3 regions of the Micromonospora sp. NPDC047527 genome follow, and region 3 is predicted to be linked to each of the others. Evidence: riboswitches for the same ligand, from Rfam matches in the RefSeq annotation. Region 3 holds a riboswitch; each other region holds the start of a gene.

Evidence for each region. A riboswitch is a leader RNA that binds a small molecule or an ion and turns the genes downstream of it on or off. The one in region 3 is predicted to bind cyclic di-AMP.
Region 1: another riboswitch for cyclic di-AMP. It lies ahead of ABZ808_RS12340 (hypothetical protein); the one in region 3 lies ahead of ABZ808_RS10165 (NlpC/P60 family protein).
Region 2: another riboswitch for cyclic di-AMP. It lies ahead of ABZ808_RS27270 (hypothetical protein); the one in region 3 lies ahead of ABZ808_RS10165 (NlpC/P60 family protein).

Annotation. Positions count from the first base shown of each region.
Region 1 covers NZ_JBEYTK010000002.1:744,774-749,602, forward strand. Annotated here, with positions in the region: gene ABZ808_RS12335 (carbonic anhydrase) at 4-717, shown strand; gene ABZ808_RS12340 (hypothetical protein) at 791-1,810, opposite strand; cyclic di-AMP (ydaO/yuaA leader) riboswitch at 1,815-1,945, opposite strand; gene ABZ808_RS12345 (YibE/F family protein) at 2,112-3,479, opposite strand; gene ABZ808_RS12350 (heavy metal translocating P-type ATPase) at 3,916-4,829, shown strand, end outside.
Region 2 covers NZ_JBEYTK010000009.1:100,288-105,116, forward strand. Annotated here, with positions in the region: gene ABZ808_RS27265 (SRPBCC family protein) at 1-370, shown strand, start outside; gene ABZ808_RS27270 (hypothetical protein) at 663-1,682, opposite strand; cyclic di-AMP (ydaO/yuaA leader) riboswitch at 1,736-1,867, opposite strand; gene ABZ808_RS27275 (cation diffusion facilitator family transporter) at 2,008-2,925, opposite strand; gene ABZ808_RS27280 (AAA family ATPase) at 3,031-4,829, opposite strand, start outside.
Region 3 covers NZ_JBEYTK010000002.1:298,809-303,637, forward strand. Annotated here, with positions in the region: gene ABZ808_RS10160 (N-acetylmuramoyl-L-alanine amidase) at 1-1,617, opposite strand, end outside; cyclic di-AMP (ydaO/yuaA leader) riboswitch at 1,852-1,987, shown strand; gene ABZ808_RS10165 (NlpC/P60 family protein) at 2,064-3,041, shown strand; gene dcd (dCTP deaminase) at 3,105-3,683, opposite strand; gene ABZ808_RS10175 (pyridoxamine 5'-phosphate oxidase family protein) at 3,761-4,315, shown strand; gene ABZ808_RS10180 (zinc metalloprotease) at 4,383-4,829, opposite strand, start outside.

The sequences.
Region 1 (4,829 bases), 450 kb from region 3:
GCTATGCCCGGTGGGCAGCCGGGCCCGCAGCGGGCCACCGAGCGGGCATCGGCGCTCAGCGAGCCGGCCCGAGCGTACGCCGAGCTGGCCGACGGCAACCGACGCTTCGTCAGCGGGGCTCCGCGCCACCCCAACCAGGACGCCGAGCATCGGGCCGCGGTGGCCGACGGCCAGCACCCGTTCGCGGTGATCGTCGGCTGTTCCGACTCCCGGTTGGCTGCCGAGATCATCTTTGACCGGGGCCTGGGTGACCTCTTCGTGGTCCGCACCGCCGGGCACATCGTGGGCCCGGAGGTGCTGGGCAGCGTCGAGTACGCGGTGACCGTGCTCGGCACCCCCCTGGTGGTGGTGCTCGGCCACGACTCCTGCGGTGCCGTGCAGGCGGCCCGTGAGACGGCCGCCACCGGCACCTCACCCGGAGGGCATCTGCGCACGGTGGTCGACGCGGTGCTGCCCAGCCTGCGGCGAGCCACGGCCGAGGGAGTGGACGACATCGACGGCATCGTCGACATCCACATCGCACAGACCGTCGAGACGCTGCTCGGGCAGTCGCCGGTGCTGGCCGACGCGGTGGCGCAGGGGCGGTGCGCGGTGGTGGGAGTGTCGTACCGCCTCGCCGCAGGTGGAGTGCGTCCGGTGACCCCCGTACCGGCCGGTGCCGCGACGCTCGACGTGCCCGCCGCCCCGGACGGCCCGGCGGCGCCCGCCGCCGCCTGACGTAGCCCGAGACCCGCGACGAGGGCCGCCCCGCGCGATGCGGGGCGGCCCTCGTCGACTGCTGTAGGCGTGGTCAGAGCAGCGACATGTGGACGTGGTCGGTGTGGTTCGACGGCCCGCTGTACGAACTCCACCCGGTCGCCGGGAACCAGATCTGTCGGTTCCAGATCACGTAGTAGATGCCGAGTCGGTCGGCGTTACGGATGAGGAACGCGGCGACGTTGTTGCCGTACTTGCGGGTGTCCTCGTTGTGCCACGGGGCGAAGCCGCTCTTCTGCAGCGACCAGTCGCAGGCGCGGCCCTTCGGGTGCTCCCACGGCCCGCCGGGGCGGTAGCAGCCGACGAAGCGGTTGAAGCCGGCCAGCTTGACCTCCTTGTACGCGTGCAGCGTGCGGGGCGTGACGCAGCCGGAGGTGGTCGGGTCGTCCTCGCTGCACGACTGCGGCTTCCAGTCACCGTCGGCGGTGCGACCCGGGCCGATCTTCGCGACCCGCGAGGTGGCATCCACCAGGCCGCCGGTGAAGCCCTTCCCACCGACGAGGGAGAGCGCCTTGTCCGCCTCGCTCTTGCGCTTCGCCATCAGTGCGGTCTGCTTCTGCTGCTCGCGGACCTCCGTGTCGAGGGCCAGCTTGGCCTGCTCGGCGCGGGCCTTGACCGTGTTGACCTCGGCGAGCTTCTTCTCGTTGACCATGTTCATCTCGTCGAGCGTCGCGGCGCGCTGGACGAACGAGTCGGGAGCGTCGCTCTCCAGCAGCATCGCGATCGCGCCGATCCGGCCGGTCCGGTACGACTGGGCGGCGATCTGCCCGACCTGCGGGGCCAGCGCCTCCAGGTCGGCTTTGGCCCGGTCGACCTCTATCGCGAGCTCCAACTGCCGCTTCTTGGATTTGTCCAACTTGGACTTGGCGGCGGAGTAGTCGCGGTTGGCCTGCTCGATGACGTCGTTGAGCAGCTTTGGCTCGCTGTCCTCCTCGTGCCCGGACGGTGTGGGGGTCGCCGGGGCGGCGTGGGCTGGGAGGGGCCCGGCAAGCACGGTCAGTGCGGCGATCACGGCCACCACGGGTGTCAACCAGCGGCGTAGGGGTGCCGTCACAATGTTCCCTTCCGTCGACCGCCGACCGGGTTAGCTGACGGGTTCGGGGCGGAAGTGGCCCCTACCGCTGCTGCGGATTCACCCCACGTGCCTGGGTCCCCGGCTCGCCGGTTGGCGATTGGGCGGTGGCACCGCAGGCGCCGCTTCGCGCCTACATCGGTAACCGGCAGCGAGGTTACCCGAGAGTCGACCGGGTGAGCTACGCCTGGATGCCCACCAAAAGCGTCATTTCGCCATGGCGTTGAGTGACCAGTGACGTGGCCTCCAGGACGACTGCCCGATCCGGTCACGCTGAGGAGTGTCACCATGCCGTATCTGTGCTCCTGTTCGACTGCGGCCACGGATCGGTGGCGGTGGGTGGGGGTGGGGTCCGCGTCTGGTCCGGCCCGTCGGGTCGATCCGTTCGCGGTGAGCCGAGTGCCGCCAGTGCCTCTGCCCGGTCCGGTCGGGGGCGCGGGGCGGGAGCATCGGCGGACGGGGTGGCATCCGACCGCCCGGCCGCGGTCACCACCGCGGCCAGCCCGGTGGTCAGCGGCACGGCGGCGATCAGGCCGAGTGTGGCGACCGCGCTGCGAACGATCTCCTGCGCGAGGAACTCACTGGTGAGGATCTGCGCGATCGGCCGCGAGTCGGCGGTGAGCAGGAGCAACAGGGGGAGTGACGCGCCCGCGTACGCCAGGACGATGGTGTTGACCGTGGAGGCGATGTGGGCGCGGCCGACCCGGGTGGCCGCCCGGTATAGCTGCAACCGGGTCAGCCCCGGGTTGGCGTTCGCCAACTCGGTGACGGTGGCCGCCTGGGTGACCGTCACGTCGTCGAGCACGCCGAGCGACCCGATGATGATCCCGGCGAGCAGCAGACCGTGCAGGTCCACGTCGCCCTGGAACATCGACAGCGTCGTCGCCTCCTCACTGCCGAAGCCGGTGAGGTGGGTGGCGGCCGTGGCGATGGTGGCGAGTACGCCGGTGAGGATGAGGCTGCCCAGGGTGCCGAGCACCGCGACCGAGGTCTGCGCGGTGACCCCGTGCGTCAGGTAGAGCACCACGAACATGATCAGCGCGGCGCCGACCACCGCCACCAGCAGCGGTGACCCCCCGGCGGCGATGCCCGGCAGCACGAAGGTGAGCAGGATCGCGAAGCTGGCCGCCAGCCCCGCGAGCGCGGCGAGGCCCCGCCATCGGCCGAACGCGACGATCGCGGCGGCGAAGACCACCGCCAGCCACAGCAGCGGCGTTCCCCGCTGGTGCTCGGCGATGTTCCAACTGCTGGCGGCGGGATCGGTCGGATCGGTCAACTCGACCATGATGACCTCGTCGCCCACCGCCACCCGGGGCGCTCCGGGCCCGGCGGGGACCGGGGTCTGGACCTGCTGCCCAGCGCTCGGCCCGTCCTCCACCCGTACGTCCACCGTGCCGCACGGCCCGTCCCCGGCGGCCGATGTGCCCTCGGGGTTCGCCGCCGGCGGGCAGGGCTCGGTCACCACCCGGGTCACCGTGCCGTGGTATCGCGGCACGTCCGCTTCGCCACCGGCGCGCGGTGACCCGTCGCGCGGCCAGAGCACCACCGCGGCGAGGACGGTGGCCACGAAGAGCGGCACCACCGTCGCGACGAGGATCCGTCGCACCCCCGGCGGGGCGGGCGGAGCGGAACGGCTGTGGTCGGAACCCAATGCGAGAACTCCCAACGATCCGGTGCGGGGTACGTGTCAGCGGACCGGTCGGTTCACCGTTGACAGGGAAACGGCTGCGAGAGGCGCGATGGACCGCCGACTGACGATCGTTCGATCACGGACGGTAATCGCCCGGCACGGTTGACCGGCAGTGGCGCCACGACGTGGTGGCGCCGCAGCCTGGGTGTGCGGCGTCGTATGGAGAGTCATCCTGGGAAATGCTAACCAGGCCACAGCGGGCTTGCAGTTCGTGACGGGGTGTCGGATAGGCGAACCACTCGCGTGGCGGCCACCGGCGGGGCATGTTGGAGGAATGCCCGCTCCGTCAGCGCCCGACCCCGACCGCCAGCGGCACGCCACCCCCGCCGCGCCCACGCAGCACGCGGAGCACGACAAGCACGCGGGGCATGACAAGCACGTCGGGCACGATCCGGCGATGTTCCGTCGCCGCTTCTGGGTCTGCCTGGTGCTCACCATCCCGGTGGTCCTGACCAGCCATCTCGTCTCGGATCAGCTGGGCCTGAGCGACGTACCGGGCCGATCCTGGGTGGGCCCGGTGCTCGGCTCGGTGGTGTTCTGGTGGGGCGGCTGGCCGTTCCTGGTCGGCGCGGTCCGGGAGGTACGGGACCGGGCACCGGGCATGATGCTGCTGATCGCGATGGCGATCACCGTGGCCTACACCGCATCGCTGGCCACCAGCGTGGGCGCCTTCGACCTGGACTTCTGGTGGGAGTTGGCCGCGCTGGTCACCATCATGCTGCTGGGGCACTGGCAGGAGATGAAGGCCATCGGGCAGGCGCGGGGCGCGCTCGCGGCGCTGGCCGCGCTGCTGCCGGACGAGGCCGAGCGGGTGGCTGCGGACGGGCGGGTCGAGGCGGTGCCGGTGACCGACCTGCGGATCGACGACGTGGTGCTGGTCCGCCCGGGGGGTCGGGTGCCGGCGGACGGCCGGATCGTCGAGGGTGACGCCGAACTGAACGAATCGATGATCACCGGTGAGTCCCGGCCGGTAGCGCGGTCGACGGGCGATCGGGTGGTGGCCGGTACCGTCGCCACCGACTCGGCTGTCCGGGTCCGTGTCGAGGCGCTCGGTGAGCAGACCGCCCTCGCCGGCATCCAGCGGATGGTCGCGCAGGCGCAGGCCTCCGGTGGCCGGGCGCAACTGTTGGCCGACCGGTTCGCCGCCGCGCTGTTCTACGTGGCCACCGGCACCGCTGTGCTGACCGTGCTGGTCTGGACCGCGCTCGGTCAGCCCGACGAGGCGGTAGTCCGCGCGGTCACGGTTCTGGTGATCGCGTGCCCGCACGCGCTCGGTCTGGCCATCCCTCTGGTCGTCGCGCTCTCGACCGC
Region 2 (4,829 bases), on a different contig from region 3:
GCATCCGCTGATCATCCGGGTTCGCCGGGTCCCGCCCCGGCCTGGCGCCCGGGCCAGCTACACGATCAACGACCGGCTGGCCGCCGGCCCGCTGCGCTTCAAAACCACCTACCAGGCGGACGTGCTCGTCTGCGAGGACGACGAGATCGTCACGGTGGCCCGCCAGTGGCCGGCCACCACGGTGCGCAACCACACCCGGCTACGCACCGAGCCGGACGGCCTGGTCCGGATCGACGTCGAGATCACCCTGCGGGCGCCAGCGCCCCTTTTCCGGTACGCGTTTCGCCAGGCCAGAGCCGCCCACCTGGCCCTGGCGACCCGACTCGGCGCGGCCCTCGACCGCACCGACAACCCCCCAAATCCCGCCTGACCACACCCGCGCCCACGCCGCCCCGCCACGCCGCGAGCCGCCCTGCCCTCGCGCGCCGCGCCCCGTCCCGCCGCGAGCCGCGCCCGGCGCGCGGCGACCTCGCCATGATCGTGCTCGATCCAGGATGTAGTGGCCTCCGGCCGCTTGCGAGGCCACTACATCCTGGTTGCAGCGCGATCATGGCTGGCGTTGCCGGGCAATCGGGGTGCGGCAGGTGCCAGACCAGCCTGCTCAGCGGCCTGAGGGCCGACGGCCGGCGCCCCACATCGGAGAGGCGCCGGCCGGGTCGGGGTCAGTACACGGACAGGTGCACGTGGTTGGTGTGATCGCTGGACGGGTCGCCGCCCGCTCCGCTGTAGGACTTCCACCCGCTGCTGGGTAGCCAGATCTGCCTGTACCAGATCACGTACAGCACGGCGAGCCGGTCGGCGTTGCGGATGAAGTACGCGGCCAGGTTGTTGCCGTACGTCTTGTCGCCGCCGGTGGCGTCTCCGCCGAAGCCGTTCTTCTGCGCGGCGAAGTCGCAGGCCCGGCCCTTGGGGTGCTCGCCGGAGCCGCCGGAGCGGTGGCAGGAGACGTACCGGGTGAAGCCGGCGGCTTTGGCCTGGTTGAGGGCGTGCAGGGTGCGGGGGGTGATGCAGCCGTTGGCCGGGGTGGGGTCGTTGACGCTGCACGACTCGGACGGCCAGGAGCCGTCGGAGTTGCGCGGCGCGGCCTTGGCGTTGGCGCTGGAGGTGCCCCGGTTGGAGTTGGTGTCGGCGGTGGTGGTCTGCGGCTTGGTGGTGGCCACGGTCAGGGCTCGCTCGGCCTGTTCCTTGCGCTTGGCCATCACCTCGACCTGCTTGCGCTGCTCGCGGATCTCGCCGTCGAGGGCGACGCGGGTGCGGTTGGCCTCGTCCTTGGTGGCGAGGAGGTCGCGCAGTGCCCGGTCCTCGTTGGCGGCGACCACGTCCAGCGCGGCGGCCCGATCCATGAAGCCTTCGGGGGTGTTGGTGCTGAGCAGCGCCGAGACGGTGCTGAGCCGGCCGGTGCGGTACGCGACGCCGGCGATCTGACCGACCTTGCCGTTGCGCTCGTTCATCTCGGCTTCGGTGGTCTTCAGTTTGGTGGCGAGTTGCTGCTGCCGTTGTACGGAGGTGTCCAGGGCGCGCTTCGCGTCGAGGTAGCCCTTGCTGGCCGCTTCGAGCTGGGCCCGCAGGGCCGGGGTGCCACCCTCTTCGTCGTCGCTGGGTGCCGCGGCGGCCCGCTGGGCGGCCGGGGGAGCGGCCGAGGCTGCGCCGGCCGGGATCGCGACGCCGAGGGTGAACATCATGACGATCAGCGCCGCCAGTCGGGCGGCGGGGGGTCGTGCTGGTGCCACTATTCGTGTCCTTCCGTTAGCCGCCGACCGGGTTAGCTGACGGGTTCGGGACGGAAGATCCCTACCGCTGACGCGGATGCACCCCAGGAACGTGGTTCCCCGGTTCGCCCTCTCGGGCGATTAGGCGGCGGCCCCCACCGGCGCCGGGAGGGCGCCGCCGGGTGGTGGCCGAGACAGAGCCTACCGGTGCCGCTGGGGCAGGTGCAGCGAATGTGACGGACGGTGCGTACGTCGTCACCGTGAATGTCGACTAATGCGATGAAATCTCGGCAAATTGTCACCAGGTGACGGCACCGCAGGCACCGGGTGCGGCCCCGGGCTCGATCTGGAGCGTGGCGTGCTCGATCCGGAAGTCTTCCTGGAGGGCGGCACGCGCGGCGGTGAGCACGGCGCCGACCTCCGCGCCGGGGGCCATGGTCAGGTGTGCGGAGGCTACCTCCATGCCCGAGGTGAGCGTCCAGACGTGCAGGTCGTGCACCTCGACGACGCCGGGCACGGCGGCCAGCCGGTCGTGTACGGCGGTGACCTGGAGGTGTTCCGGGGCGGCCTGCACCAGGATGCGGACTGCGGCGCGGCCGAGCCGCCAGGTGCGCGGCAGGATGAACACGCCGATGGCGACCGCCACCAGTGGGTCGGCCCACCACCAGTCGGTGACCGTGATGAGCAGTGCCGCCCCGATCACGCCGACCGAGCCGAGCAGGTCGCCGAGCACCTCCAGGTAGGCGCCCTGGAGGTTGATGCTCTCCCGGGCCCCGGTGCGGAGCAGGGCGAACGCGACCACGTTCGCGAGCAGGCCGAGGACGGCCACCGCGAGCATCGGGCCGGCCACCACCTCGTGCGGGTCGCCGAACCGGCGGATCGCCTCGACCACCACGTAGATCGCCACGCCGGAGAGCAGGACGGCGTTGGCCAGGGCGGCGAGCACCTCGAGGCGGTAGAGCCCGAAGGTGCGCTGCGGGTCGCCGGTGGCCCGTTGGGTGGCGGTGATCGCGGCGAGCGCCATCCCGATGCCGAGCACGTCGGTGAACATGTGCCCGGCGTCGGAGAGCAGGGCCAGCGAGCCGGTGTGCAGGGCGGCCACCGCCTCGACCACCATCAGGGTGGCGAGCAGCCCGAATGCCGCCCAGAGTCGGCCCCGGTGCTGGTGCGCGGCATTGGCGACCGAGGCGTGGTGGTGGTCATGACCTGCACCCACGACACCCACCCTCCGTTGCCGTCCGGGACCGGGTCAAATGTATGCTCACATCGCTATGTATGCAACTGTCCGCCAGTGCCGACTCCGGGCCGCGCCGATTCGGATTCAGCCGATCGGGTCGATGGTGGTGAGCCGCTGGGTGGCACGGGACAGCGCGACGTAGAGCGTGCGTACGCCCGCCCCCGGATCCGCCCGGATCTCGCTCGGTGCGACAAGCACCACGCCGTCGTACTCCATGCCCTTGGCCTCCAGGCTGGTCACCACCTGCAACCGCGACGCGCCGAGCGCGCCGAGCCAACCGGCGACCTCGTCCCGGCGGGGGACCGGCGTGATCACCCCCACCGTGCCGTCCACCTCGGCCAGCAGGCCGGCGGCCGCCTCCACGACCGCGGTCTCCAACCCGGCTGCCGGCACCACCAGCTCCACCGGGTCGACCCCGGTGGAGCGGACGGCCCTCGGCAGCGGCAGGTCCGGATAGAGCCGGCGGATCTCGGCCGCCGCCACCGCGAAGATCTCCGCCGAGTTGCGGTAGTTGGTGGTCAGCGTGAAGTCGTGCCGCTTGCGGCGGCCCAACGCCTGGTCCCGGGCTCGGGCCAGCTCCTCCGGGTCGCCGGTCCACGCGGTCTGCGCCGGGTCGCCCACCACGGTCCACGAGGCCAGCCGGCCGCGCCGGCCGATCATCCGCCACTGCATCGGCGAAACGTCCTGCGCCTCGTCCACCACCACGTGCGCGTAGTCCCGGTAGTCCGCCGGGCGCTCCCGCGCCGCCGCGCGGGCCGCCCGCTGGCGGTCGCCGAGGGTGGTCAGCTCCCGGACCCCACCGGCGAGCTGGAACGGGTCGCGCCGGGCCCGCGCCGGCTGCGCCGGCTTGCCGAGCAGCGCGTCCAACTCGTCCAGCAGCGCGATGTCGGCGATGGTGAGGCCGTCGGTGTCCAGGCTCCGGTACGCCGCCTCGAGCATCCGGATCTCCGCGCCGGAGAGGATCCCGCTGGCGTACCGACGCAGCCGGTCCGGACGGGCCAGCCAACCGAGTACGTGCCGGGGGTGCAGCCGGGGCCACCACGCCTTGAGGAACTCGCGGAACTCCGGCCGCTCGGCGATCTCGCCCTCGAAGGACCGCTGCTCCGGCAGCCGGCCGGTGCCGGTGTTCAGACGACGGGCCTGCGCCCAGAGCGCGGCGAAGATCCCGTCGAAGCCGGCCCGGCGGGCCTCGTTGCGTCGGGCGCCCCGGTGCAGCGCGCGGTCCCGGATCGCGTCCAACTCGGCGCGGTCCAGCCGCAGCAACCCGCCCCGGTAGAGCAGCCGCAGCTCACTTGGCCCGCCCGGCACCGCGTCCCGGGCGGCCTGCTCCAGCACCCGACGCATCCGCAGCGAGCCCTTCACCGCCGCCACCTCCGGCGGATCGGTGCGGGTGGCCGTCATCCCCGGGAAGAGCGTGCCCAGCGAGTGCAGGGTCGCTGTGTCCTCGCCGAGCGAGGGCAGCACCGAGGCGATGTACTCGACGAAGACGGTGGACGGGCCGACCACCATGATGCCGCCACCGGCGTACCGGCTGCGGTCGGAGTACAGCAGGAAGGCCGCCCGGTGCAGGGCGACGGCGGTCTTGCCGGTGCCCGGTCCGCCGGCGACGATCGTCACCCCGGAACCGGGCGACCGGATCGCCTCGTCCTGCTCCCGCTGGATCGTCGCCACGATGTCCCGCATGCCCCGGCCGGTGGCCTGGGACAGGGTAGCCAGCAGCGCGCCGTCGCCGACCACCGTCATCCCCTCCGGCGTGGCGGTGGGGTCGAGCAGGTCGTCCTCGATGCGGGTGACCCGCTCCCGCCGGGACTGGATGGTCCGGCGCCGCACCACGCCCAGCGGCTGCGCCGGGGTGGCCTGGTAGAACGCGGCGGCGGCCGGCG
Region 3 (4,829 bases):
CTTCGGGTTGTGGAACCAGGCCCGCTGCCCGAGGTACCAGATGGCCGTCCAGTCACCCTGCCGCCCGGCCAGCGCGTACGTCTGGCCGGCGGAGGCGCGGGCGCCGTGGTCCGACACCTCCATCGTGTTCGGGGTGCCGTCGGGGCGCAGCGCGATGTCGTTGACCAGTGGCGCGTCCGCGGCCGGTGCGGTGCGCAGCACCACCGACGACGATCCGCGCGGCGGGCACGGAACGCCGGGGGTGACGCATCCAATGAACGCCGGCTGGTTGGTGGCGTAGTCCGGGTCGATCCGGACCAGGCCGGTCGCCGGGGTGCCGGTGTCCAGGCGCGGCGCGTGCAGCAGGTCGAAGTAGTGCGTCCAGTCCCAGTACGGTCCCGGGTCCCAGTGCATCCCGCGCACGGTCGACGCGGTGGTGCCGGGCACGTTGTCGTGGCCGATGATGTGCTGGCGGTCCAGCGGGATGCCCAACCGCAGCGCGAGGTGTCGGACGAGCTTCGCGGATGTCCGGTACATCGCCTCCGTGTACCAGGTGCCCTGCGCGGCGAAGCCCTCGTGTTCGAGCCCGATCGACTTGGCGTTGACGTACCAGTTGCCGGCGTGCCAGGCGACGTCCTTGGTCCTGACGTGCTGGGCGATGTGCCCGTCCACCGAGCGCAGCGAGTAGTGCCAGCTCACGTACGTCGGGTCCTGGACGAGGTTCAGGGTGGTCGCCCAACTCGCCTCGGTGTCGTGGATGACGATGTATTCGATCTTCTGCCGGGCGGGCCGGTCGGAGAGGTCGTGGTTGCCGTAGTCCCCGTCGCCGAACGCCTCGTACGGCGCGGGAATCCATTCACACGAGATGGTGCGCGGGCACTCCAGACCATCCGGGCGGGCGAGCTTGCGCAGACCCAGCCGGTCCAGCCAGGAACGCTCCGGCCGTACCGTGCGGGCTGGCAGCGTGACCCGCTGACCGTCGTCGGTCACCCGGGACTCGCCCGCGCCGATGGTGGTGAAGACCTCGTCGGCGAAGGCCGCCGCGGCGTCGGCGCTGTCCGCGCCGGCGTAACGGGCCACCGCGCCGTACCAGGCGGACGGGTCGCTGCCGGCGCCGACCGGCGCGCCCAACTCCCGTTGGTACGCCGCCAGCAGCGCCGCCCCGCCGCGGATGTTCACGTTGGCGTCGGTGCGTAGCGAATCGGGGGCCGCGCCGGTCAGCGCGGCGGCGGCGTCCACGGTCTGCAGGGCCGCGCTGGGCGGCTCGGAGTCTGCGGTGTGGCGGGGTGCCAGCGTGGTACGCGAGTCGTCGCCGCGCGGGTCCTCGGTGCCGGCGTCGTGGTGGCCGCGTCCGGGCAGGGCGGTCACGTGCCGGGCGTCGGTCAGGTGCATCGGGCCGTAGCCGCCGCTGGTGCTCGGTGTGCCGGCGTTGCTGTCCCAGCGGGACTCCAGATAGGAGACGCCGAGCAGCACGGCGGTCGGTACGCCGTACTCGCTGGCTGCGGCGGCGTACTGCTGCTGGCGGTCGGCGGTGGGTGCGGCGGCGGCCGGACCGGCGGGCAACGGTAGTGCGGTCGCGGCGACCACGGCGGTGACCAGCAGTGCGTGCCGGCCGGACGACAGGGTTGGATGGCGCATCGAACCCCCTAGATTGCGTGGGTAAGGGTGAGGCCACCCTCCCGCCGGCCGGGAGTCGGCGTCAATACCTTTCCTCGTATGGACACACTCAGAAGGAAACTTTCGCCCACGGTCCGTGACCCCTCCGGATCGGTACGGAGTGTCACGGCCCCACGGGTTGCGGATTGGTAACGGCCGTCTCTACTCTGGTCATTTGTCGGCCCGGTGGCAGGTCTGCCCGTCCCGGGCAGTAACGGACCGACACCGCCGAGTCGCTTCCGAGCGAGCCGGGGACCCAGGTTCCTCGGGGTGAATCCGCAGTCACTGCGGTAGGGCGCCGACTTCCCGCCCGAACCCGTCAGCTAACCCGGTAGGCGGTCAGGAAGAAGGAGTACGGAACCCCGGTGGCACTTCATGCCCCGCGGCCGTCGTCCGGGCGGTCGGCGTCAGCCGACCCGACACCGACCGTGCCGCGTCCACGCTGGTCCCGCTTCACCACCGCCTTCGCCGCCCTGGTCGGCGCCGCCGTTGTCCTGACCGGCAGCGCCACGGCGGCCCACGCGGACCCGTCCGTCGCCGAGATCGAACGCCAGATCGACGCCGACTGGAACAAGCTCGAACCGATCATCGAACGGCACAACGCCACCCGCACCGACCTGGCCGCCAAGCGCAAGCAGGCCGACGCCCTGGCCGCCCGGATCGCTCCGCTGGAGCGCCAGGTCGACGCCGCGATGGACAAGGTCAGCGCCCTGGCCGTCCGCGCGTACATGGGCGAGAACGTCTCCACCGTCAACGCCATGCTCGGCAGCCGGTCACCCAGCGAGATGGTCGGCCAACTGGAGATGCTCGACCGGTTCGCCCACAACCAGCAGCAGGACGTACAGCAGGTGTCCGACCTGCGTGACGAGCTGGCCCGGCAGAAGGCGCCGCTGGACGAGATGGTGGCCCAGCTGACCCTGACCGAGGCGCAGTTGGCGGCGAAGAAGAAGCAGATCAACGGGGAGATCGACCGGCTACAGAAGCTGCGCCTCAAGGTGTACGGCAACGGCGGCGGCGGTCCGCTGCGTCCGGCGCCCTGCCCGGCCAGCTACCCCGGCGGCGGCGCGGGCACGGCGGTCAAGTTCGCCTGCGCCCAGATCGGCAAACCCTACGTGTGGGGCGCCGAGGGCCCGAACTCGTACGACTGCTCCGGGCTGATGCTGGCCGCGTGGGCCAAGGCCGGGGTGTCCCTGCCGCACAACGCCGCGCAGCAGAGCCGGGTGACCAAGGACGTCAGCCGCGCCGATCTGCGCCCCGGTGACCTGGTCTTCTACTACAGCGACATCCACCACGTCGGCATGTACGTCGGCAACGGCTGGGTGGTGCACGCGTCCCAGGCCGGTCAACCCGTCAAGATGAAGAAGGTCGACGACGGCCCGATCCACAGCTACGGCCGCCCAGGCTGAACCTCTGCTGGTCGAGGGCCCGTCGCGATCCGTCGCGGCGGGCCCTCGTCGTTGACCCGACCCTCAGCGGGTCGGCCAGGCCCGCCAGTTCTGCCAGGAGCGGCTCGGCGTCGGCCCCCGCTGACCCTGGTAACGCGAGCCGTAGACCACCGAGCCGTACGGGTGGTCGGCCGGCGAGGAGAGCCGGAAGATGCAGAGCTGCCCGATCTTCATGCCCGGCCAGAGGGTGATCGGCAGGTTCGCCACGTTGGACAGCTCCAGCGTCACGTGACCGGAGAAGCCCGGGTCGATGAAGCCGGCGGTGGAGTGGGTGAGCAGGCCGAGCCGGCCCAGGCTGGACTTGCCCTCCAGGCGGCCGGCCAGCTGGTCGCCGAGCGAGATCACCTCCAGCGTCGAGGCGAGCACGAACTCGCCCGGGTGCAGCACGAACGGCTCGCCGTCGGGCACCTCGACCACCGAGGTCAGGTCGTCCTGCTGCATGGCCGGGTCGATGTGCGTGTAGAGGTGGTTGTTGAAGACCCGGAACAGCCGGTCGAGTCGTACGTCGATGCTGGACGGTTGGACCAGAGTGGGCTCGAAAGGGTCCAGGCCCAGCGCGCCGGCCTTGATCTCGGTGACCAGGTCGCGGTCGGAGAGCAGCATCGGACCACCATAGCGAGGCACGCGGTGACCAGCGTGTCGAGGTCGCTCTTCGTACATTTGTTCGATAGAATGCCGGCATGGCTTCCTGGTCCGATTTCGCCGCCGACGAGCCCCGACTCGCCGACGGGATCCGCGTTCTCCTGCAGCAGTACGGGCCGGGCTTCGGCTACCTGGCCACGGTCCGCGCCGACGGCGGTCCCCGGGTCCATCCGGTCTCCCCGGTCATCACCGACGAGGGTCTGTTCTGCTTCATCATCGACTCGCCGAAGCGCCGTGACCTGGAGCGGGACGGCCGCTATGCGCTGCACTCGTTCCCACCGGAGGAGAGCGACGACGAGGCTTACGTGGCGGGGCACGCCTGGCCGGTGACCGATCCGGCGCGGGTGGCCCGGCTGGCGCAGACCGCCCGAGCGGAGCCGCAGGTCGACTGGCGGCTCTTCGAGTTCACCGTCGACGTGGCGATGCTGACCCGCCGCGAGCACCACATCACGGGCATTCCTGGTCTCCCGCCGAGCCGTCCGGCCGTTCGGGTCTGGCTCGACCCGCACGCCCCGACGGCTGCGGCGCCGCTCGGCGTACCCCAGGCACGCCCGACCCGTCTCAGCCGTGACGTCCAGTGCACGGCCGCCTGACCACCGCCCGAAGACGCCGGTGCCGGCTCCGTCGTGACGGAGCCGGCACCGGTGGTACGCGGAGAAGTTAGGCCGCGCGGTACGCGTTCCAGGCGGTCAGCATGCGGCTGGCCTGTCCCGGGGTGAACTGATACATGCACGAGTCGTAGGTGTAGTCCATGAAGTTGGTGATCGGGTCCAGCCCGGCCGCCGAGCAGGTGTTGCGCCCGGTCGGGCACTGGTAGGCCGGCGACGCCTCGGCCGGGGTGTCGCTGACGCTGTCACCCGAGCCACCGCAGCCACCCTGGAAGGTGTGGTAGAGGTTCAGCCAGTGACCCACCTCGTGGGTGCCGGTGTCGCCCTGGTTGTAGTTGGTGGCGGTGCCGCCCGGCAGCGACTCGTTCAGCGCGACCACGCCGTCCATGCTGCTCAGGTTCCGCTGCGGGAAGGTCGCCCAGCCCAGCAGGTTGTTGCTCAGTTCGCCGAGGTAGATGTTGAGCGTGTTCTTGCCGCCCACCCGCAGCGAGGACTTCAT